Regions from separate parts of the Algibacter sp. YIN40 genome, predicted to be linked through region 1. Evidence: riboswitches for the same ligand, from Rfam matches in the RefSeq annotation. Region 1 holds a riboswitch; the other holds the start of a gene.

Region 1 (11,324 bases):
GTTTGTGCTGCTTTAAATGCTAAATGGGCAATCCGCTCTATTTCGAACCTGCTATATTCGCAAGTATCGGATGCCGTATTACCATCTTCACTTAGTGTTCTTTTTCCGAAATAAATACCTCCAGTAAGTTCTCTGTAAATAAGTATGTTGGTGTCTTTTATCTGCTTTTTCTTTAAAGATGATTTGTTTAAAATATCTTCATAGGCAATCACAGGACGAATATTAGCAAATAAACCAAGTTCTTTGCGAAGTCCTAAAAGCCCTTGTTCTGGACGAATTTTTGTATTAGGATCAATGTCGTATTTGGTATTGCCAATAGCTCCAAATAAAATAGCATCTGCTTTTTTACAAGTGTTTATAGTTTCTTGAGGTAAAGGGTTCCCAGTTTTATCGATAGCGGAAGCACCAACCAGAGCAGTTTTGAACGTAAATACATGGTCAAACTCCGTAGCAATAGCCTTTAAAACCTTAACGGCTTGTGCTGTAACTTCTGGACCAATACCATCGCCTGGTAAAACGGCAATATTTAATTTCATCAATTTAACTTTTTTATCATTCCCATGAAGGTGGGAATCTATCAATTAAGACGCTACAATTTCGTTATATACTTTGCTATTTTCTATTATTTGATGAATATCTGAATCGTCAACTTCTTTTTTCTTATCTGCAAAATCTAAGAAATTGGTATAGATTTCGTCTAACTGAAGTTTCGTTAATTCGTATCCAACATTTTTTGCTCTATATGCTAATGCAGCTCTACCACTACGTGCTGTTAATACTATAGCAGATTCAGTTACACCAACATCTTTTGGGTCTATTATCTCGTATGTTTCACGATTTTTTATGACACCATCTTGATGAATACCAGAACTGTGTGCAAACGCATTAGCGCCAACAATCGCTTTGTTAGGTTGCGTGTAAATACCCATGCTATCGGACACTAATTGGCTAATACCATAAAGCATTTCGGTTTGAATACTCGTGTCTAGGTCTAAGTAAGGATGTTGTTTTAATATCATAACAACTTCTTCAAGAGCCGTGTTACCAGCACGTTCTCCAATACCATTTATAGTACATTCTATTTGTCTTGCGCCGTTAATTACACCTTCAATGGAATTGGCTGTCGCCAAACCTAAATCGTTGTGGCAGTGGCAAGAAATAATCGCCTTTTCAATACCTTTTACGTTTTCTTTTAGGTACTTAATCTTAGCCCCATATTCGTGAGGTAAGCAATAACCTGTAGTATCTGGAATGTTTAAAACCGTAGCTCCTGCTTTAATGACTGCTTCACATACACGAGCTAAATATTCGTTGTCTGTTCTACCAGCATCTTCAGCGTAAAACTCAACATCTTCAACAAAAGATTTAGCATAACTCACGGCTTTAACAGCACGTTCAATAATAGCTTCTTGAGTTGATTTGAATTTATGTTTTATATGTGATTCAGATGTGCCAATACCAGTATGAATTCTTGGTATTTTAGCATATTTTAAAGCTTCGGCAGCAACTTTTATGTCGTTTTCAACAGAACGGGTTAAACCACAAACTGTTGCATTTTTAACAATTTTTGAAATTTCTTCAACCGATTTAAAATCACCTGGACTAGAAACAGGAAAACCGGCTTCAATTATATTAACACCTAGACTGTCAAGCTGTTCGGCTATAACTAATTTTTGCTCAGTGTTAAGTTTACAACCTGGGACCTGCTCGCCATCGCGAAGCGTTGTATCGAAAATTTGTACGTTACTATTAGACATTTATTAAAATATATTTTCGTATTCTTATACGAATGTATATTTTGGTTTGGTAAATGACGCTACTCCATTAATCCTTTTTACGATGTTTAACTTGTTTGTTTTATGTTTAATCAATTGAATATCAATTTATTAATAGAGTTTTTGTGACTATGACAAGAGAGCAAAAAGATAATTTATTTGTACTGGTTAAATCGCTTTCTAAATCGGAGAAAAGACAGTTTAAGCTGTATGTTGGTCGATTGGGAGTAAATGAAGACTCAAAATTCTTATTACTTTTTAATATCCTTGATAAACTAAAAGTTTACGATGAAGCGATTATTTTAAAAAAAGGGATTGTTAAAAAACAGCAATTGTCTAATTTAAAAGCACATCTCTATAAACAAATTCTTATAAGCTTGCGTCTAAATCCGTCTCACCAAAACATTCGAATTCAGATTCGTGAGCAGCTTGATTTTGCAACTATTCTATACCATAAAGGGCTTTACAAACAAAGTTTAAAAATATTAGATAAGGCCAAGAATTTGGCAGTTGCAAATGAAGAGAAAAATGTAGCGTATGAGATTGTTGAGCTTGAAAAAGTTATAGAATCGCAATACATTACAAGAAGTATTAGTAATCGCGCCGACGAATTAACTATTCAAGCCAAAGAGTTTAGTCTACAAAATGTATTGGCAAGTAAACTATCAAACTTGTCTCTACAGCTGTATGGTTTATTTTTAAAAACAGGATATGTTAAAAATGATGAAGAGCATCAAGTTATTACTAATTATTTCAATGACAGGTTACCCAAATACGATATTAATGAATTAGGATTCCGCGAAAAACTTTGGCTTTACAAATCCTATTTATGGTACAGTTTTTTAACAGTAGATTTTTTGTCATGTTATAAGTACGCATCAAAGTGGGTAGATTTGTTTTACAAGAATAAGAACATGATAGTTTTAAATCCTGTTTTTTTCTTAAGAGGAAATCATTATTTGTTAGAGGCCTTGTTTTACTTGCGTCAGTATGAAAAATTTCAAGATACACTTAAGAATTTAGAAGAAGTAACCAGAGAAAAGTGGTTTCCATTAGACGATAATAATGCTAGTTTAGCTTTTTTATATATCTACAATAATAAATTCAATTTACATTTTATTGAAGGTAGTTTTAATGAAGGTATACCGTTAATTGATGAAGTATTAGAGCAACTAAAAGGTTTTAAAAATCGTATAGATGAGCATCATATTATGGTATTTTATTATAAAATAGCTAGTATGTATTTTGGTGCTGGAGAAACTAAAAAGTGTATTATTTATCTTGATAAAATTATAAGTAATAAATCGCTTCAAATGCGAGAGGATTTACTCTGCTTTTCAAGAATATTAAATCTTGTAGCTCATTATGAAGCGGGATTAGATTATAATTTAGATGTTTTAATAAGAAGCACATATAAGTTTTTAATTAAAATGGAAGATTTATATGAGGTTCAGAAAGAGTTTATTAAGTTTTTAAGAGGTTTAGGTGATATTTATCCGCATGAAGTAAAAGGCGAATTTATTAAACTACTTAATAAGTTAAAAGAGTTCGAGAATGATCCATACCAAAGTCGCGCTTTCTTGTATCTAGATATTATTTCATGGTTAGAATCGAAAATTGAGAATAAACCTATAGGGCAAATAATTAGAAGAAAATTTAATGAAGATTCAATTAAAAAATAAAATAGTCACTAAAAAATTTGGATATTAACTTTTTCTAACTGAATATTTGTATTCACAAGTTCAATAACTTATTGAGATGTTATCAAGAAAGGCGGAGGGATTAGACCCGTTGAAGCCTTAGCAACCCTTTACCCGTAAAGAAGGTGCTAAATTCTACCCATAACGGATAGATAACTTAAGAAAATTACTTTCAGTAATTTTTAAATTTCTTTTTAACATTTTTCTATAAAAGCATATTTGGCTTGATTTATTAATGAATTAAATTTAGAAAAATGAGCATACCAAAATTAGCAACAAATGCATTACATGCAGGACATGATGTTACAACCACTTTAGGGACTAGAGCAGTACCAATTTATCAGACAACATCCTATGTTTTTAACAATTCAGATCATGCAGCAAACTTATTTTCATTACAAGAATTAGGTTTTATATATACGCGTTTAAATAACCCAACAAACCAAATTTTACAAGACCGTTTAGCAGCAGTTGAAGGCGGAATTGGTGCTGTTGTTTTTGCATCTGGTACATCTGCTATTTCCACAGGATTACTTACATTATTAAAAGCCGGCGACCATATTGTAGCCTCTAGCAGTTTGTATGGCGGAACTTATAATCTTTTAAAAGTTACTTTGCCAAGATTTGGTATTACAACGACATTTGTTGATGCTGATAATCCTGATAATTTTGCAGGAGCCGTTCAAGATAATACAAGAGCATTTTTTGTAGAATCATTGGGAAACCCAAAATTAGATGTGTTAGATTTAGAAGCCATTTCTATTCATTCAAAAGCTGCAGGAGTACCTTTTATTGTTGATAATACAGTAGCTACTCCGGCATTATTAAATCCTTTAAATCATGGTGCTAATATTGTTATTCATTCTTTAACAAAATATATTGGTGGTCAAGGAACTTCTATAGGTGGAGCTATTATTGACGGTGGTACATTTAATTGGGCAAACGGAAAGTTTCCAGAATTTACAGAACCATCTGCTGGTTACCACGGCTTAGTTTATAATGAAGCATTGGGTGCAGCAGCTTATACCTTTAAATTGATTTTAGAAGGATTACGTGATTTAGGCGGTGCTTTAAGTCCAACAAATGCATTTAATATTATCCAAGGTTTAGAAACTTTACCTATTAGAATTAAAAAACATTCTGAAAATGCTTTAGAAATAGCGAAATGGTTAGAACAGCAAGATGAAGTTGCATGGGTTAATTATCCAGGTTTAAAAAGTAGTAAATACAAAGCTTTAGCAGATAAGTATTTGCCTAATGGCCAAAGCGGGATTGTTACTTTTGGAGCTAAAAAAGGATTTGATGCTGCGAAAACAATAGCAGACGAAACTAAATTATTTTCATTATTAGCTAATATTGGAGATACAAAATCTTTAATTATCCATCCTGGAAGTACAACACATCAACAGTTAGATGAAGCAGAACAAGAATCGGCTGGTGTATCTGGAGATTTAATTCGTTTGTCTGTTGGTATTGAAGACATAGCAGATTTAAAAGCAGATTTAAAACAAGCACTTAGTAAAATCTAATTTACTCATAAGTAATACAAAGAATTGAATCACAAGTTGCAACATATAGCTATTAATAATTACACTACTGAAAAAGGTGTGCTTTACCCTGAGATAAAGTTAAGTTATCAAGTTTTTGGAAAAACTTTAGGTGCGGCACCAATAGTTTTAGTAAATCATGCACTAACTGGTAATAGCAATGTTGCAGGTAAAACAGGTTGGTGGAAAGATTTAGTGGGCATTGATAAAGTTATTGATACCAATTTGTATTCAGTTTTAGCATTTAACATTCCTGGAAATGGCTACGATAGTTTCGTAATTGAAAACTATAAAGATTTTGTAGCTCGAGATGTAGCGAAAATCTTTTTATTAGGGCTTCAAGAATTAAAAATCACGAAGCTTTTCGCTACTATTGGTGGTTCATTAGGAGGTGGTATTGCATGGGAAATGGCTGTTTTACAACCTGATTTTACAGAGCATTTAATAGTGGTTGCAACCGATTGGAAATCTACTGATTGGCTAATTGCGAATTGCCAGATACAAGAACAATTTTTATTGAATTCTAAAAACCCAGTTCACGATGCTAGAATGCATGCGATGCTTTGTTATCGTACTCCAGAATCTTTTAAAGAGCGATTTCAGCGTTCAAAAAATGAGGATTCAGAAATTTTTAATGTAGAAAGTTGGTTGTTGCATCATGGTAAAAAATTGCAAGAGCGCTTCCAATTATCAGCTTATAAATTAATGAATCAGTTGTTAAAAACAATTGATGTTACTAAAAACCGAAAAGCAGACCTGAATGTTTTAGAAGATATAGAGGCCAACATACATATTATTGGTGTTGATTCCGATTTGTTCTTTACTGCTGAAGAAAATAAGCAAACACATAAGCAATTGGCGGTAACACATGCCAATGTTACTTACAATGAAATTAATTCGGTTCATGGTCATGATGCGTTTTTAATGGAGTATCAACAATTAGAAAAAATAGTAGAAGGCATTTTTGTGCCAGATTCTAAAAAGAAAAAAATGAAAGTATTAAAGTTTGGAGGGAAATCTTTAGCAAATGGTGATGGATTGAATAAAGTGCTTTCCATTATTGAAAACAAAGTACATGACGGCGAAAAAATAGCGGTTGTTGTTTCTGCTAGAGGGAGTGCCACCGATGATTTAGAAGAAATTTTAAATAAATCAGTACAAGGTAAAGAATATAAAGAAGCATTAGAAGCTTTTAAGCAATATCAAAAAGAACCTTTAAAGGATATTGATTTTTCGCAAGAATTTTCAATATTAAATAAACTCTTTGAAGGGGTAAGTTTATTGAGGGATTACAGTCAAAAAACTAAAGATGAAATATTAGCACAAGGTGAATTGTTATCTGTAAAATTGGTTTCCAGTTTGCTTAATCAGAAAGGAATAAAAGCAAAAGTAACAGATACTAGACAGCTAATTAAAACGGATGGTAATTTTGGAAATGCACAGCTTGTTTCACAGTTAACTAAGGACAATGTTAAGAATTACTTTAAGAATAATAATAGCGACACCGTTAATATTTTAGCTGGATTTATTGCTTCCAATTCTAAAAACGAAACCACTACTTTAGGAAGAAACGGGAGTAATTATACAGCCGCTTTAATAGCTAATTATTTAGATGCCGAAGAGTTGCAAAACTATACGCATGTAAACGGTATTTATACAGCCAACCCAGATTTAGTCGAGGATGCTCAAAAAATAAGAGAGTTGTCGTTTGCTGAGGCTAATGAACTAGCTAATTTTGGAACAACAGTTTTACATGCCAAAACAATTATTCCGTTAGTTGAAAAAAATATTAATCTGCGTATACTTAACACCTTTAATTCAGATGATGAAGGCACCTTAATTACGGCAAAACCAAGCTCAAAGGAAGTAACATCATTATCTGTTTTAGACAATGTGGCGTTGCTTAATTTAGAGGGACGTGGTTTATTAGGCAAAATTGGCGTTGATGCAAGGATATTTAAAGCTTTAAGCGACAGAGATATTAGCGTAAGTATCATTTCTCAAGGATCTTCAGAACGCGGGATAGGTTTAATTATAGATGCAGAAAAAGCAACTCAAGCAGTTATAGCTTTAGAGCGTGAATTTGAAAATGATTTTTATGCACAAGACGTAAATAAAATTGAGGTAGTTGATGATGTTTCGGTTATTTCAATCATTGGAATAGAATTGAGTTCTTTCCATAAACCATTTAATGCACTAATAAAAAATCAAATTACGCCATTACTATTTAATAATACAGTAACTGGTAGAAATGTGAGTTTAGTTGTTAAGAAGAGCCAATTGAATAAAGCAATGAATGTAATTCATGGTGAAGTATTCGGAATTTCAAAAAAAATAAACATTGCCATTTTTGGTCACGGAGGAGTTGGTGGCGCTTTAATAAATCAGATTTTAAAATCGAAAAACGATATTGAAAAACGTAAAGGCCTCAATTTGAATGTTTTTGCCATTGCGAATTCTAGAAAATTACTTTTAAGCAAAAATGGTGTCGATGCTAATTGGAAGAAAGCAATTGATGAAACAACTACAGAAAGCTCTATTGAAGATATTATCACTTTTGCAAAAACATATCATTTAGAAAACCTAATTGCAGTAGATAACACTGCAAATTCTGAGTTCTTTAATAATTATATTCCGTTAGTAGAAGCTGGTTTCGATTTAGTATCATCTAATAAAATCGCAAATACGATTTCTCACGATTTTTATAAGGAATTAAGAGTTCAATTAGAAAAAAATAATAAAGAATATTTATACGAAACAACAGTGGGCGCGGGTTTGCCGTTAATTGATACCATTAAACTATTACATGAATCTGGAGAAAACATTACCAGAATACGCGGTGTTTTCTCAGGAACTTTAAGTTATTTATTTAATAATTTTTCAATTCAGGATAAACCGTTTAGCGAAATCATTCAAGAAACCATAGATAAAGGATTTACTGAACCAGATCCAAGAGAGGATTTTTCAGGAAATGATGTAGCAAGAAAGCTGTTAATTCTAGCCAGAGAGTTAGATTTGCAAAATGAGTTTGAAGATGTTTCTGTATTAAATTTAATACCAGAGGCGTACCGAAATATTTCAGTAGAATCCTTTTTATCACAATTGAATGTGTTGGATGGTCAATATCAAAAGATAAAAGACGATCAAAAGGATTGTCATGTATTACGTTATGTTGGTGATCTATCAGGTGATTTATCTCAAGATAAAGGAAATTTGGAAGTAAAACTAGTGTCAATTCCTGAAAATAGTACTTTAGGACATGTTAAAGGATCTGATGCTATTTTTGAAATATTTACAGAGTCTTATGGTGAGCAACCTATCGTTATCCAAGGAGCAGGAGCAGGAGCAGAAGTAACTGCAAGAGGTGTTTTTGGTGATATATTGAGATTGTCTAAGCATATAAATTAAATGTCAGGTTGAGCGCAGTCGAAACCATTTAGAAAGTAATGAGTAAAAGTAAAAAACAATTCGAAACAGAGGCCATTCGTACCCAATTAGAGCGTACAGAATTTTTAGAGCATACTAGTCCGTTATATTTAACGTCCAGTTTTGTGTTTGAAGATGCTGAGGATATGCGAGCTTCGTTTACCGAGGAAAAACAACGTAATATATATAGTCGTTTTACAAACCCAAATACATCTGAGTTTGTTGATAAAGTGTGTAAAATGGAAGGCGCTAAAGATGGCTATGCGTTTGCAACTGGAATGGCAGCAATTTTTTCAACATTTGCCGCGCTTTTGGATAGTGGTGACCATATTGTATCGGCACGGTCAGTATTTGGTTCAACGCATACAATGTTTACTAAGTATTTACCTAAATGGAATATAACAACAAGTTATTTTAATATCAATGAGCCAGAAACGATTGAAAGTTTCATAACACCTAATACTAAAATTTTATATGCTGAATCACCTACAAACCCAGGTATCGATATTATTGATTTAGAATTGTTGGGAAACATTGCTAAAAAGCACAACTTAATTTTAATAATAGATAACTGTTTTGCAACGCCATACATACAGCAACCTATAAAGTATGGTGCCCATTTAGTGATTCATTCTGCTACAAAATTAATGGATGGTCAAGGTCGCGTATTAGGAGGGGTTACCGTTGGAAATGCTGACTTAATAAGAGAAATATATTTATTTGCTAGAAATACAGGGCCTGCTTTGTCTCCTTTTAACGCTTGGACTTTATCGAAAAGTTTAGAAACCCTTTCGGTTAGAGTGGATAGACATTGTGAGAATGCTTTAAAAGTAGCCGAGTTTTTAGAAAACCATCCAAAAGTAAATTGGGTAAAATATCCATTTTTAAAATCGCATCCGCAATACGAAGTTGCTAAAAAGCAAATGAAACTAGGGGGTAATATTGTTGCCTTTGAAGTAAAAGGAGGTATTGATGCAGGACGTAGTTTTTTAAATAATATTAATATGTGTACATTATCTGCCAATTTAGGAGATACAAGAACTATTGTAACACATCCTGCAAGTACAACTCACAGCAGTTTAGCAGAGGAAGATAGGTTGGTAGTAAATATTACAGATGGGTTAGTAAGAGTATCTGTTGGATTAGAGCATGTAGATGATGTTATTGCCGATTTGGAGCAAGCTTTAAATTAGTATATTAGCCACATGCTATCCAAAAAAACGAAATACGGGTTAAAAGCACTTACATATATAGCCAGAAGGGAAAGCGATTTGCCCGTTCAAGTAAGTGTCATTGCTAAAAGTGAACAAATTCCACAGAAGTTTTTAGAAAGCATTTTACTTACCTTAAGAAAATCTGGAATTTTAGGATCAAAAAAAGGAAAACATGGAGGTTATTATTTACGAATGGAACCTTTAGAAATTAAAATGACTGATGTAATGCGTGTCCTTGAAGGTCCAATTGCTATGGTGCCTTGTGTTAGTCTTAATTATTATGAAAAGTGTGATGATTGTCCAGATGAACATAAATGTAGCGTTCATAAATTGATGATTGAGGTACGAGATAGTACGCTTAAAGTATTCAGAAATACAACTTTAGCCGATTTATCTAATATAAACGATTAAAGATTTCTCAAAATAACGCACCTCTCAAGAGAATTTTTCACAGTTAATCCTTAAAATATTCCATTATTCTAAAAAGTTGTTAAAACTCTTTTTTGTGTTACAAAATGTTTTACATTTGTAATCCCTAGTAAATTGATAGGATTAATGTAAAATAACAACAAATGATTGCGCAAATGTTATTAAAAAGTAAAGAAAAGACCACTTACAGCGAGGATTCTACCGATGAGAAACCAATAAGAAGTATTGCTAAAGCTCTTAGCTGGAGGGTTGTTGGTACTTTAGATACTTTGTTAGTTTCTTATATATTAACAGGGAGAATATCGCTTGCAGCGTCTATAGCATCAGTAGATTTTGTAACAAAATTAATTTTGTACTTTTTTCACGAGCGCATTTGGAATGCGGTAAAATGGGGAAAATAAATATATAGAACAATGTTAACAGATAATCAAATAGAAGAATTAAATAAAAGCTTTAAAAAGGCGACGCCAGCTGAAATTATTCAGAAGGCTTTTGAGCTTAATGATAAAGCAGTAGTTACAACAAATTTCAGACCTTATGAAGCCGCTATTTTGCATGCAGTAAGCGAAGTGGAAGCAAATATTCCTGTGGTTTGGTGTGATACAGGTTACAATACGCCTCAAACATATAAGCATGCAGAACAGGTTATAAATGACTTGAACTTAAACGTGTCTTTATATGTGCCAAAACAAACGTCTTCGCATAGAGATGTGGTTATGGGAATTCCAAATATTGATGCTCCAGAGCATGCTTTATTTACTGAGCAAGTAAAGTTAGAGCCTTTTAAAAGAGCAATGGAAGAGCACAAACCAAAAGTATGGTTCACAAACTTACGCCAAGGGCAAACAGCTTTTAGAAACAGTATTGGTATTTTTAGTGTAAGTAAAGATGGTGTTTTAAAAGTAAGTCCTTTCTATTTCTGGTCTGATGAAAAATTAGATACTTATTTAGAAGAGAATAACTTACCAAACGAATTCAAGTATTTCGATCCAACAAAGGCATTAGAAAATAGAGAGTGTGGTTTACACGCTTAAATAAGATAAAAAAGAGATATTTGTATTTTAAAACAAATTAAGCAAGATTATGAATAAAGACACATCGCATATCAATTCTCTTGAAAATGAAGCGATATACATCATGCGAGAAGTTGCAGCACAGTTTGAAAAACCGGTGTTGTTATTCTCAGGAGGAAAAGATTCAATTACATTAGTTAGGTTGGCAGTAAAAGCTTTC
Region 2 (11,324 bases), on a different contig from region 1:
TAAAACTATTAGTAATGAAACTTTTGTGGTAGACCTTGCAAAAATGCCTCACTTACTTATGGCTGGTGCTACTGGACAAGGTAAATCAGTTGGTTTAAATGCCGTTTTAACATCGTTACTTTATAAGAAACACCCAGCCGAAGTTAAATTCATTTTAGTAGATCCTAAAAAAGTAGAGCTTACTTTATTCAACAAAATAGAGCGTCATTATTTAGCAAAATTACCAGATAGTGAAGAAGCAATTATTACAGACAACACAAAGGTTATCAATACATTAAATTCTTTATGCATTGAAATGGATAACCGCTATGAGCTTCTAAAAAATGCTATGTGTAGAAACATAGCAGAATACAACACAAAATTTAAAGCACGCAAACTTAATCCTAATGATGGGCATCAATTTTTGCCATACATTATTTTAGTTGTCGACGAGTTTGCAGATCTTATAATGACTGCTGGAAAGGAAGTTGAAACCCCTATCGCCCGTTTAGCACAACTCGCGCGTGCTATTGGTATTCATTTAATAATTGCAACTCAACGGCCTTCTGTTAATGTAATTACTGGTATAATTAAAGCTAATTTTCCAGCACGTATTGCATTTAGAGTAACCTCTAAAATTGACTCTCGAACTATATTAGATGGTTCTGGTGCTGACCAATTAATTGGACGTGGAGATATGCTTTTCACTCAAGGAAACGATGTTATTCGTGTGCAATGTGCGTTTGTAGATACACCTGAAATTGAAAAACTAACCGACTATATTGGTTCTCAAAAAGCGTATCCAGATGCCTATCTTTTACCAGAGTATGTTGGTGAAGAAAGTGGCACAAGTCTTGATATAGATATCTCAGACAGAGATAAATTGTTTAAAGACGCCGCAATTGTTATTGTAACCGCACAACAAGGTTCAGCTTCCTTGTTGCAACGAAAGCTAAAATTAGGTTATAATAGAGCTGGTAGACTCATAGATCAATTAGAAGCTGCCGGTATTGTTGGTCCTTTCGAAGGCAGTAAAGCGAGACAGGTTTTAGTGACAGATTTAATTGCTTTAGACAATCTTTTAGATAACGAAATTTAGATTAAAGATGAAAAATATTGTAACCATATTAATTATTGCCTTAACTTTTAATGGTTTTGCTCAAGATTCAAATAAAGGGAAAGCATTGCTAAAAGAAGTTTCAGAAAAAGTTAAAAGCTATGATAATATAGCTATTGATTTTAAATACGTATTAGAAAATACTGCCGAAAACATAAAACAAGAAACTCGAGGTGATGTTATAATGCAAGGAGATAAATACATTTTGAACATTCTAGGTGTAACCAGGATTTTTGATGGTAAAACAATGTATAATATTAGTCCAGAGGATGAAGAAGTAACTATATCTTCAGATAATGATGAAGACGATAGTATCACACCTAGCAAAATGCTATCTTTCTATGAAGACGGATATACCTATGAATTAGATATTGAGCAAAGTGTTAAGGGTAGAAAAATTCAATATGTAAAATTAGTACCTATTGACAGTAACTCAGAAATAAAGCATATTTTACTTGGTATTGATTCTAATACTAAACATATTTATAATCTAATACAGAATGGGAAAAACGGCACTAAAACGACACTTACCGTTAATTCTTTCAAAACAAACGAAACGCTATCAAAAACCATATTTACTTTTGATGAGAATAAATACAGTGATTATTACATCAACAAACTAGATTGAAAATACTAGACCGCTACATACTAACCTCCTACCTTAAGACTTTTATCAGCGTGTTTTTAATTCTCATGCTGATTTTTGTATTACAGACTATTTGGCTTTATATAAAAGAATTAGCAGGCAAAGACTTGGATATAGGGGTAGTTTTTAAGTTCATATTTTATTTTCTTCCTAAACTTATCCCGCTAGTTCTTCCATTAACTATTCTACTGTCATCTATCATGGTTTTTGGGAATTTTGCCGAAAACTATGAATTTGCAGCTATGAAATCCACAGGGATTTCTTTACAGCGTGCCATGTCTGGGTTAAGTGTTTTTATCGTAATACTAGGTTTTACCACCTTCTTATTTTCTAATAATGTTATCCCTTGGGCAGAATACAATTCTTATAACCTACGTAAAAATATTGCAAAGCTTAAACCTGCCATGCTATTAGCTAAAGGACAATTTAATCCCGTAGGTAATTACAATATTAAGTTTGTAGATAAAAGTGGTGAACGAGGTCAATATCTTCATGATGTTATAATTCATATTAAAGCAGCAGATGGCAGAACCAATGCTACAACCATAAAAGCAAATAATGGAGAACTTGTAGGTAAAGAAAGCTCCAATGTGTTAAAGCTTATTTTATTTGATGGTAATTATTATAATGACATCATACCTAAAAAAGCAGTTGCAAGAAAAAAGAAACCCTTTGCAAAAAGCACCTTTAAGAAATACATTATTAATATTGATTTAACCAAATTAAATAATGTAGACATAGACGAAAAGTCTTATTCAGACAAATATAACATGCTTAATTTAAGCGGTTTAGACAAGGCTATTGATTCTTTATCTAATAAATATCAGTCTGATTATGAGTCGTTTGCATCAACACTATATCAACGTACTAACATAAACAATTTAAGAAAAAGCATTAGTAATTTTAGCCCATCAAAAATAATTGAAGAAGAACAAGTTAGTCAGGACTCAATTTTTGTTGACAATCTTTTAGATTTATATGAAACGAAAAGCAAATCTCAAATAGTAAATATTGCCTTAAATTCCTTTAACAGTACAAAGCAAATTATTGTCTCTAAAGAAAACACCGTCAAACTTTCTAAAACTAATTTTAAAAAACACATTATCTCATTCCATGAAAAACTAGCACTTGGTTTTGCCTGTGTTATTTTGTTTTTTGTTGGTGCTCCCCTTGGAGCATTAATACGTAAAGGTGGTATTGGGCTGCCAATGGTTATTGCAATTCTATTGTTTTTAACTTATCATTTTATAGGTATTTTTGCTACGAATAGTGCTAAAACTGGTAATTTCAACCCGATCTTAGCAAGTTGGTTCTCTACGCTTGTCATGCTACCGCTAGGTGTATATTTAACAAGACGTGCCACTGCAGATAGAGGTTTATTTGAAGTAGGAAACATTATAGAACCAATAAAGAAAATATTTAAAATAAAAGAAAAGGACAAAGTAGATTATAAGTTCTTATCCTCTTATAAGAATGAAGAATTAATTGATGTTATTAAAAATTATGAAAGCTTAGGTCATGATGAAAATACACGTTATGAAGCCATAAAAATATTAGAACAAAGAGGTTATTCAATTTCAGAATTAAGAGAAGCAGGGTTATCAATTCATAATACATTTGACAAAACTGAAAGCATAGCAAAAAACTATAAAGAACATTCACAGTTTGCAATTACCCTATTTTCAATAGCAGCTGTTTTATTAGTGCTCTTCTTTGTTTTCAAAAATAATAAGTTGCCTTCTTTAGCTTCAGCCTCTATTCAACTTAGTTTGGTATCTCTGTTTTTATATGTATTATACTATATCAAATCTATTTTAAATTTATTTAGCTTCTACAAACACATCAAAAGAAATGCTCCTAATTCTATACTTTTATTAATTGGAATGCCTCTTTACATGATAACTTATGTTTTCTTAAAAGCGAAAATGAAAGAAGACTTAAGATTGAATTGTTTAGATAGTTTAAAATAAGCAATATCTTTGCGCTATGATTATTGAAAAAACCATGACAACTAAAACCGTAACTTTTAAACTAGACTCAATTCATGATGCCATTGATGATATTAGAAATGGCAAGGTCATTATTGTTGTAGATGATGAAAATCGTGAAAATGAAGGAGATTTTGTAGCTGCAGCCGATAAGGTTACACCAGAGATGATTAATTTCATGGCAAAGCATGGTCGTGGTTTAATATGTGCTCCTCTTACGGAAACTAGATGTAAAGAGTTAGAATTAGGCATGATGGTTCGTAATAATACAGATCCTATGGAAACTGCTTTTACTGTTTCGGTAGATTTAAGAGGTAACGGTGTTACTACAGGTATTTCGGCTAGTGATAGATCGAAAACCATTAAAGCTTTGATTAATTCTGATATTAAACCATTTGAATTAGCACGTCCTGGGCATATTTTTCCGTTAGTGGCAAAAGAAGGTGGTGTTTTAAGACGTACAGGCCATACAGAGGCGGCCATAGATTTTGCGCGTTTAGCAGGTCTAGAACCAGCAGGTGTTATTGTTGAAATAATGAATGAAGATGGCTCGATGGCACGTTTACCTGAGCTAATTGAAGTTGCTAAAAACTTAGATTTAAAGATTGTATCTATAGAAGATTTAGTTGCATATCGTATGCAACACGATTCCTTAATCGAGAAAAAGGAAGATTTTGAAATAGAAACTCGGTTTGGAAGTTTTAGATTACGTGCCTACCAGCAAACAACTAATAATCAGGTACATATAGCACTTACAAAAGGGCAATGGAAAGACAATGACAAGGTACTGACTAGAATAAATTCTACTTTAATAAATAATGATATTCTGGGTACATTAACAAATAATGTTGATAAGCAGTTAGAAGATATGTTTCAAGTAATTAACAGTGAAGGTAAAGGCGCCATCATATTTATTAATCAGGAATCTCAATCCATGAATATTTTAAAACGCCTAATTTACTTGAAGGAACACCAAACAAGTAATGAGGTTACTAAAGCGCCTCGGGTAAATATGGATATCCGTGATTTTGGCATTGGAGCGCAAATACTGCATGACCTAAACATTCATAAACTTCGATTAATTTCTAATGCTGAACAGACTAAACGTGTCGGTTTAATTGGTTATGGGTTAGAAATAGTTGAGTATGTAAAATATTAATTTACAACTACCTTTTTAACTATTCTAGAACCATTCGAATAAATATTAAGCAAATATAATCCAGAGCTTAAACCATTTACTTTAATAGATTTATCAGCTGCGGAATCTCTATGTATAAATTTGCCAAAAACATCATAAACTTCAACATAATCAATATCCAAATTAGTGCGTAAGTTTATTTTTGCGCTCGCTGGATTAGGAAAAACACGAACTTTATTTGCAGTAATATCTTCTATGCCCAAGGGTGCGTCTTGATAAACTCGAACGTAATCAATAACCATAGCACTTTGTGTAAAACCTGAATCTATCGTTCCAGCTATACCCCCCATAGCAATGTTTAACAAAATATATTGGTCTTCATCAAATGGCCATGTACTAGCATCTTTAATTGCAGGGTTATAGGTATAGTAACCAACCCCATCCACTAAAAAGGTAATTTGATTAGGAGACCAATTCATTGAATAAATATGATAATTATTGGCTACATCACTAAGTACTTGTGATGCTGTATTTACTGTAGCTCCAGAACTTGAAGGTGTATGCAACGCACTCGATGTATGGTTTACAGCACCCAACCCATGCTCCATAACATCTATTTCTCCACATGCAGGCCAACTTGTTGTGCCAAAACCTTGGGTCTGCCAATAAGCCCCACTTTCATTAATGTTCTTACCTAATGTCCAAATTGCTGGCCACGTTCCATCACCGAACGGCAATTTAGCTCTAACGTCAACTCTTCCATAGGTAAATGCAAATTTAGAATTTAACCTTGCTGATGTAAATTGTTTAGTTTCTCCTTGATCAGTAAACGATTCCTTAATGGCAACAATATTTAAATTATCATTTTCTACAAACGAGTTTTCTATGCGGTTTGTATAATGTTGTTCTTCCCCGTTAAACCAGTTTCCTCCAGCTGGTAATTGAGTTTGGTGAAACCAATTAGTTGCACTGATAGCAGTCTTTCCAGATGTGTCAAATTCATCAGCCCAAACTAAATCTGTATATTCAACATCTATAGCATTCGGGTCTGTTGGTACAGAACCATCGTCAATATCGTCTATTAAAAAAGTCCCAGGCACAGAACTACCATCATCTATTCTAATAGTTAATCTATCATATTTACCGCTACCACCAATAGTTGAAAAATCATAAGTTAATTCTGTCCAAGTATTCTGTGAGGTCAAATTTATTGCTATTTCAATATCTGAATTTACTCCAAGCTCTAACTTAAGAACAACATTATGTAGATTAGGATCGAATGCATAAAACATTAATGTTATCGTATTATCTACATCTAAATCAATAGATCTAACTAAATCAATATACTGCCCTTGTTCTAATGCAGAACTCGAACGAAAAAATTGTCCAACGGAATTATTTGAGTCTGTTGGAGATTGTGCATTAGCAAACGTACTTCCTCCCCAAACACTAAAATTATCTGAGCCATCTTCAAAATCGATAGGCATTTGTTGCCCTACTGATATTTGAGAAATTAGAATTGTAATTATAAGTAAAATAAAGTAGTCTCTTTTCATGTTTAATAGCTTGAATCACAAAACTACCATCAAGTTCATAAAAACTAAAAAGTATCGCCCATACAAAAACAATACAGGTGTCTTAAAATTTAGACTATTTAACTTCTTTAATTATTTGAGCCATTCTATTTGCTCGTTCTTGAACTTCTTCTTTTGTCCAAGATAATTTTATTAAACATGAAATGTTTCTAGCAATATAGTGATCAGACATTTTAAACTCTTTAGTTTTTAAATATTCCAAACCTTGCTGGACCTCTTTTGTAATTGGAAATAAGGACTTTAATTCTTTTAAATGATCCCATTTACGTATATAATGCCAGCTATTATCATAGTAATTCCAGCATGCATCTACCCCACCTTCTTTAAAACCTTGAATTACTTTTCTAGATGTTTCTAAATCTGGCATAAAGAAATTTAAAAAGGCACAGCTCTCTTCACCTCCTTCTGGCACAGTTCTAAATGTAACTTCTGGAATATCTGTAAAAGCCTCTCTAATAATGTTGAAATTTCTTTTTTGAATGTCCAAAAACTCAGGTAAACGTTTTACTTGTGCTAAACCAACTGCTGCATGTAGTTCTGAAATTCGAAAATTATAACCTAAAAATGGATGGGTTTCAGCCCCTCTATCATTACCAATATGGTCATGCCCATGATCGCTATAATGGTCTGCGTTCAAATAATAATCTTTATTATTAGTAATAACGGCTCCACCCTCGCCACATGTTATCGTTTTTACAAAATCGAATGAGAAACAACCTAAATCACCAATACTCCCGAGTGGCTTTCCCTTATAAGTTCCGCCTATAGCTTGACATGCATCTTCTGCTAACAACAAATTATATTTATTACAAATTGTTTGTAGAGCGTCCATATCTCCCATACTTCCGCACATTTGAACCACCATAATGGCTTTTGTTTTGGGTGTTATAGCTTTTTCTACTGCGGCTGGATTTAACCCTAAAGTATCATCAATATCTACAAGTACTGGAATTGCTCCTAACATCATAATCGCTTCAAAACTGGCTACAAATGTAAAGGTTGGCATGATCACTTCATCTCCAGCTCCAACACCAGCTGAGGCTAATGCTACCGAAACTGCAGCGGTACCACTTGAAACTAGTTGCACGTGTTTTGATTGGAATGTTTTTTGTAATTCTGCTTCTAACTCTTTAGATTTCCAATGGCCTTTTCGCATACCATCAAAACCATAGCGCATAAGTACGCCATTGTCTAAAACATCATTTACTTCTTTTCTTTCTAAATCTCCAAATAATTCAAATCCTGGCATAATTTATTTTCTTTAATGTTGTATTGGGGCTTTGCTTTTCGTTAGACCTGCCTTCCGGCAGGCAGGGATTGAGGCATTTATTGAAGCTCTCCCAATTTTTCTTCGGGAATCGATTACCGAAAGCCCGACCCTCCCGATAACTATCGGGAGGGTAACCCCCAAATATTTTATAATTCGATTACTGCTTCATTTATGGGTTTTCTAACTTTTTTAAAACCTGAAAACATATCGTCTTTTGCTCTATAGCCTACTGGCAGTAATAGCACAGATTTTAAACCTCTATTTTTAAGTTTTAAAATTTCATCGTATTTATCGGGTATAAATCCTTCCATAGGACAAGAATCTATATTTTCTAAAGCGCAAACGGTCATTAAATTCCCTAAAGCTATGTAAGCTTGATTTAAGGACCATCTCTGCTGTTCATCTACAGACTTATTATCCATCATATTAAGAAGGTCCTTTTTATAGGGCTCTAAAATATCTTCTGGAGTCTCTCTAATATCTTTTATATTATCAAAATAGGCATTCACATCCTGTTTATTAATAACATCTTGAATACATATTATTAATAAATGGGAAGCTTCTAACACTTGCTTCTGGTTAAATGAATGTGGTACTAACTGCTCTCTAAGCAATTCGTTCTCTATAACCAGTAATTTTATAGTTTGCAAACCAAAGGATGTAGCTGTTAAATTAAATGCCTTTTTTAAAGTAAGTAACTTTTCGTCAGTTAGCTTTTTATCTATATCAAACTTTTTAGTTGCATAGCGCCATTCTAGCTTTTCGATAATATCCATAAACCTTTTAAAATTTATGCAAAAATAAGACATGTATTATCTTTTTTGGCATATTGAGTGCGTAATTAATTTAATTGTAGCTTTTAAAAAAAATAAAACTAAAAATTGATGCTTTTATTTGAAAGAAATAAAAAAGGGTTCTATATTTGCACCCGCATTCAGGGGATACCTGATGAGGCACTCAAGGAGAAATGGCAGAGTGGTCGAATGCGGCAGTCTTGAAAACTGTTGAGGGTCACACCTCCGGGGGTTCGAATCCCTCTTTCTCCGCTTACAAAATCCGTAACTATATTGATAGTCAATATATTACGGATTTTTAATTTTAATTCTAGTCAACATTTAGTCAGCTATTTATAATTTTATATAGATTAAATTGATTTTAAGAGTAAATAATTGACATTACTTCATTACCAATGTTTTAATCCGCGAATCTTAATTATGGAAGAGCAACTAATAAAAACTAGTATTAGTTTAATAAAATATAAATGCCAAAAGCCACCAGGCTAATAATTATAAAAACAATACCTATTAAGGTTGGCAAAGGCATGCTATGGCTATAGTAGTCGTGATAATCCTTGTATTTCTTGGGCCATTTCATATTTAAAGATACCAAACTAATTATACCAAGCCTTATCTTTTTTAACAGCCTCGAGATACCCGGCGCCATCGTCGGCAAACTAAGCCCTATAAAAGGCCTTGTGAATACTTAAAACAATATTGGAATAAAAATCAAAGCGTATTTTAAATTGTTTATCAGAATCTAATTGAAAAAACCACTCTGTCTTAACTAAATAATCTTCACAATCGCGATACACCCCATATTTAGATATCCTATAGCTTTTGTTAGCATTTATACGCTCAATCATGATATTAATTTCTCTTACAGGAATGCAGGCATCAATAGGACTTAGATAAACTTCATTATTAATTGATGCCTTTAAATCATTATAAAAAACAATATACTTATCGTAATCTTCTTGCAGACTTAAAATATCATCAGTCCAAGATTCTATATTAAAATAATCGAACTCATCACCATCAAAAAAATCATCTCTAAAAGCACTCATTATTATTCTAAAATTAAAGTATTTAACTTCAATAAAATTATAATAATACCTTTAAACAACCTCCAAAAGGGCTAGGAAAATTTTTCTACAGAAAATAATGTTGATAAGTCAAAATTATTAACAAATCTTATTTTTTGTACGTTATTATTTAAAATAGAAATTCTTCTAAGAGTTTTATTATCTTTGGTTAAGTATCAGGAACGCAATATATGCGTACCAACCGAGCACAAAAGCCACGGTGGTTCAGAATACGGACAGTCCAGTCAAAATAAATGATTTCAACACTGTTTATTATTTACTCCTGACGCATAATCTTTAAAACTATGCATTATGAAAACCGTTTTCACAACAAAGGAAGGTGTTAAAATGAATCCCAGATTATATTTTGGGTCCTGTGAATCTATTATCGCTGAGTTCATATATCTTATGGATACTCTTGAAATAATGGGTGATATTGATTTTAAATATTTTTACAGAGTAACTGACGACAATTACATCCAGATTGCTTACAGAATGGATGGAGGAGAACTGGAATTATGTGCCCAGTACAAATTAAGGTATGAAAACCTCAAAGAGAATATAATCTTTATTGTTAAAGAGATTATTGAAGCAAACCTCCCTTACGAAGGATTCCCCATTTTTCAAAACAGTGTTGTATTCACCAAACAGGAATTTGACGGCATTATTAAAGTCATGCAGGATGAAAAGCTTGCCATAATGGAACAGGCAAAAGCATATCAGACACCTTTAATTGATTATTTAAGAGAGCAAAATTTAAATCCGAGACCTACAGGGTATAACCCTAATAGCTGGGTAGCCAGATGTCCTTGTGGTGGCAATCATCAAATAATGGTTTCTACTTTAAATGACGATTGGGGATGCGGATATTGTAAACAGAAAGGAAAAATATTGGAATTAGAAAAATGGTTGCAGGAAATAAAAATCAAAGAAGACCAGAAAAGACTGTCCAGAATGATGAAGGAACTAAAAGAACATGGATCTATTCAGTCCGAGGATTTAACAAAATGGTGGATGAACAGATATTGAATGATATTATGAAAAATAATTAATAGGGATTTAATTGTTTTTGAAAAACATCTTTAATAAAAATAAATTAGATTTGTATAACCTGTTTTTATGACAATTAAATCATTATTCAAAATGACTGAAATCGAAGAAATTATAGAAGAATTAACAAAATTCAGAGATGAAAGAGATTGGAGTCAATTTCATGATTCAAAAAATTTAGCATTAGCAATTTCGATTGAAGCTTCAGAACTAAATGAACTTTTTTTATGGAAAAATAGTATTAAAGATATTGAAGATGTTTCTAAAATAAAGCTAGCAGAGGAATTAGCTGATATATTTTCATTTGCTTTTTTATTAGCTTCAAAAAATGATTTAAATGTCAAGGATATTATTTTAGATAAAATAAAGAAGAACAATGCAAAATATCCAGTTGACAAGTCAAGGGGCAATGCAAATAAATATACCGAATTATGATAAATGATTTCATAAGTTCTCTTGAAATCCATTCATATAAATTTTCTAAAAGAGGTTCAGATGAGTACCTGTTAAATAAATTTATGGCCAATTCTTGGCCTGTTGTTTATGTAATCAAAAACGAAAATATTAAAGAGGCATATATTGGAGAATCTACAAATGCAATAACACGAATGAAAAACCATCTTTCAAATATTGAAAGATTACGTTTAAATGAATTACTAGTAATTAGTTGTGATAAGTTC

The links. Region 1 has a riboswitch for S-adenosylmethionine ahead of AC2D6V_RS06905 (O-acetylhomoserine aminocarboxypropyltransferase/cysteine synthase family protein). Riboswitches for the same ligand answer to the same signal wherever they lie in the genome.
Region 2: it holds a riboswitch for S-adenosylmethionine, as region 1 does, so the genes downstream of both, AC2D6V_RS12470 (hypothetical protein) here and AC2D6V_RS06905 (O-acetylhomoserine aminocarboxypropyltransferase/cysteine synthase family protein) in region 1, are expected to answer to the same signal.

The regions. Positions count from the first base shown of each region.
Region 1 covers NZ_JBXVVC010000001.1:1,497,764-1,509,087, forward strand. Annotated here, with positions in the region: gene leuB (3-isopropylmalate dehydrogenase) at 1-536, opposite strand, end outside; gene AC2D6V_RS06895 (2-isopropylmalate synthase) at 582-1,757, opposite strand; gene AC2D6V_RS06900 (hypothetical protein) at 1,907-3,457, shown strand; SAM riboswitch class I at 3,534-3,634, shown strand; gene AC2D6V_RS06905 (O-acetylhomoserine aminocarboxypropyltransferase/cysteine synthase family protein) at 3,730-5,004, shown strand; gene thrA (bifunctional aspartate kinase/homoserine dehydrogenase I) at 5,029-8,430, shown strand; gene AC2D6V_RS06915 (trans-sulfuration enzyme family protein) at 8,469-9,641, shown strand; gene AC2D6V_RS06920 (RrF2 family transcriptional regulator) at 9,654-10,073, shown strand; gene AC2D6V_RS06925 (DUF2061 domain-containing protein) at 10,235-10,492, shown strand; gene AC2D6V_RS06930 (phosphoadenosine phosphosulfate reductase domain-containing protein) at 10,505-11,125, shown strand; gene cysD (sulfate adenylyltransferase subunit CysD) at 11,175-11,324, shown strand, end outside.
Region 2 covers NZ_JBXVVC010000003.1:357,394-368,717, reverse strand. Annotated here, with positions in the region: gene AC2D6V_RS12515 (DNA translocase FtsK) at 1-1,078, shown strand, start outside; gene lolA1 (outer membrane lipoprotein periplasmic chaperone LolA1) at 1,086-1,724, shown strand; gene AC2D6V_RS12505 (LptF/LptG family permease) at 1,721-3,712, shown strand; gene ribB (3,4-dihydroxy-2-butanone-4-phosphate synthase) at 3,747-4,889, shown strand; gene AC2D6V_RS12495 (glycoside hydrolase family 16 protein) at 4,886-6,424, opposite strand; gene AC2D6V_RS12490 (DegT/DnrJ/EryC1/StrS family aminotransferase) at 6,519-7,712, opposite strand; gene AC2D6V_RS12485 (NAD(P)H-dependent oxidoreductase) at 7,880-8,509, opposite strand; tRNA gene AC2D6V_RS12480 (tRNA-Ser) at 8,695-8,779, shown strand; gene AC2D6V_RS12475 (hypothetical protein) at 9,187-9,576, opposite strand; SAM-I-IV-variant riboswitch at 9,763-9,857, shown strand; gene AC2D6V_RS12470 (hypothetical protein) at 9,907-10,623, shown strand; gene AC2D6V_RS12465 (nucleotide pyrophosphohydrolase) at 10,738-11,079, shown strand; gene AC2D6V_RS12460 (DNA/RNA helicase domain-containing protein) at 11,076-11,324, shown strand, end outside.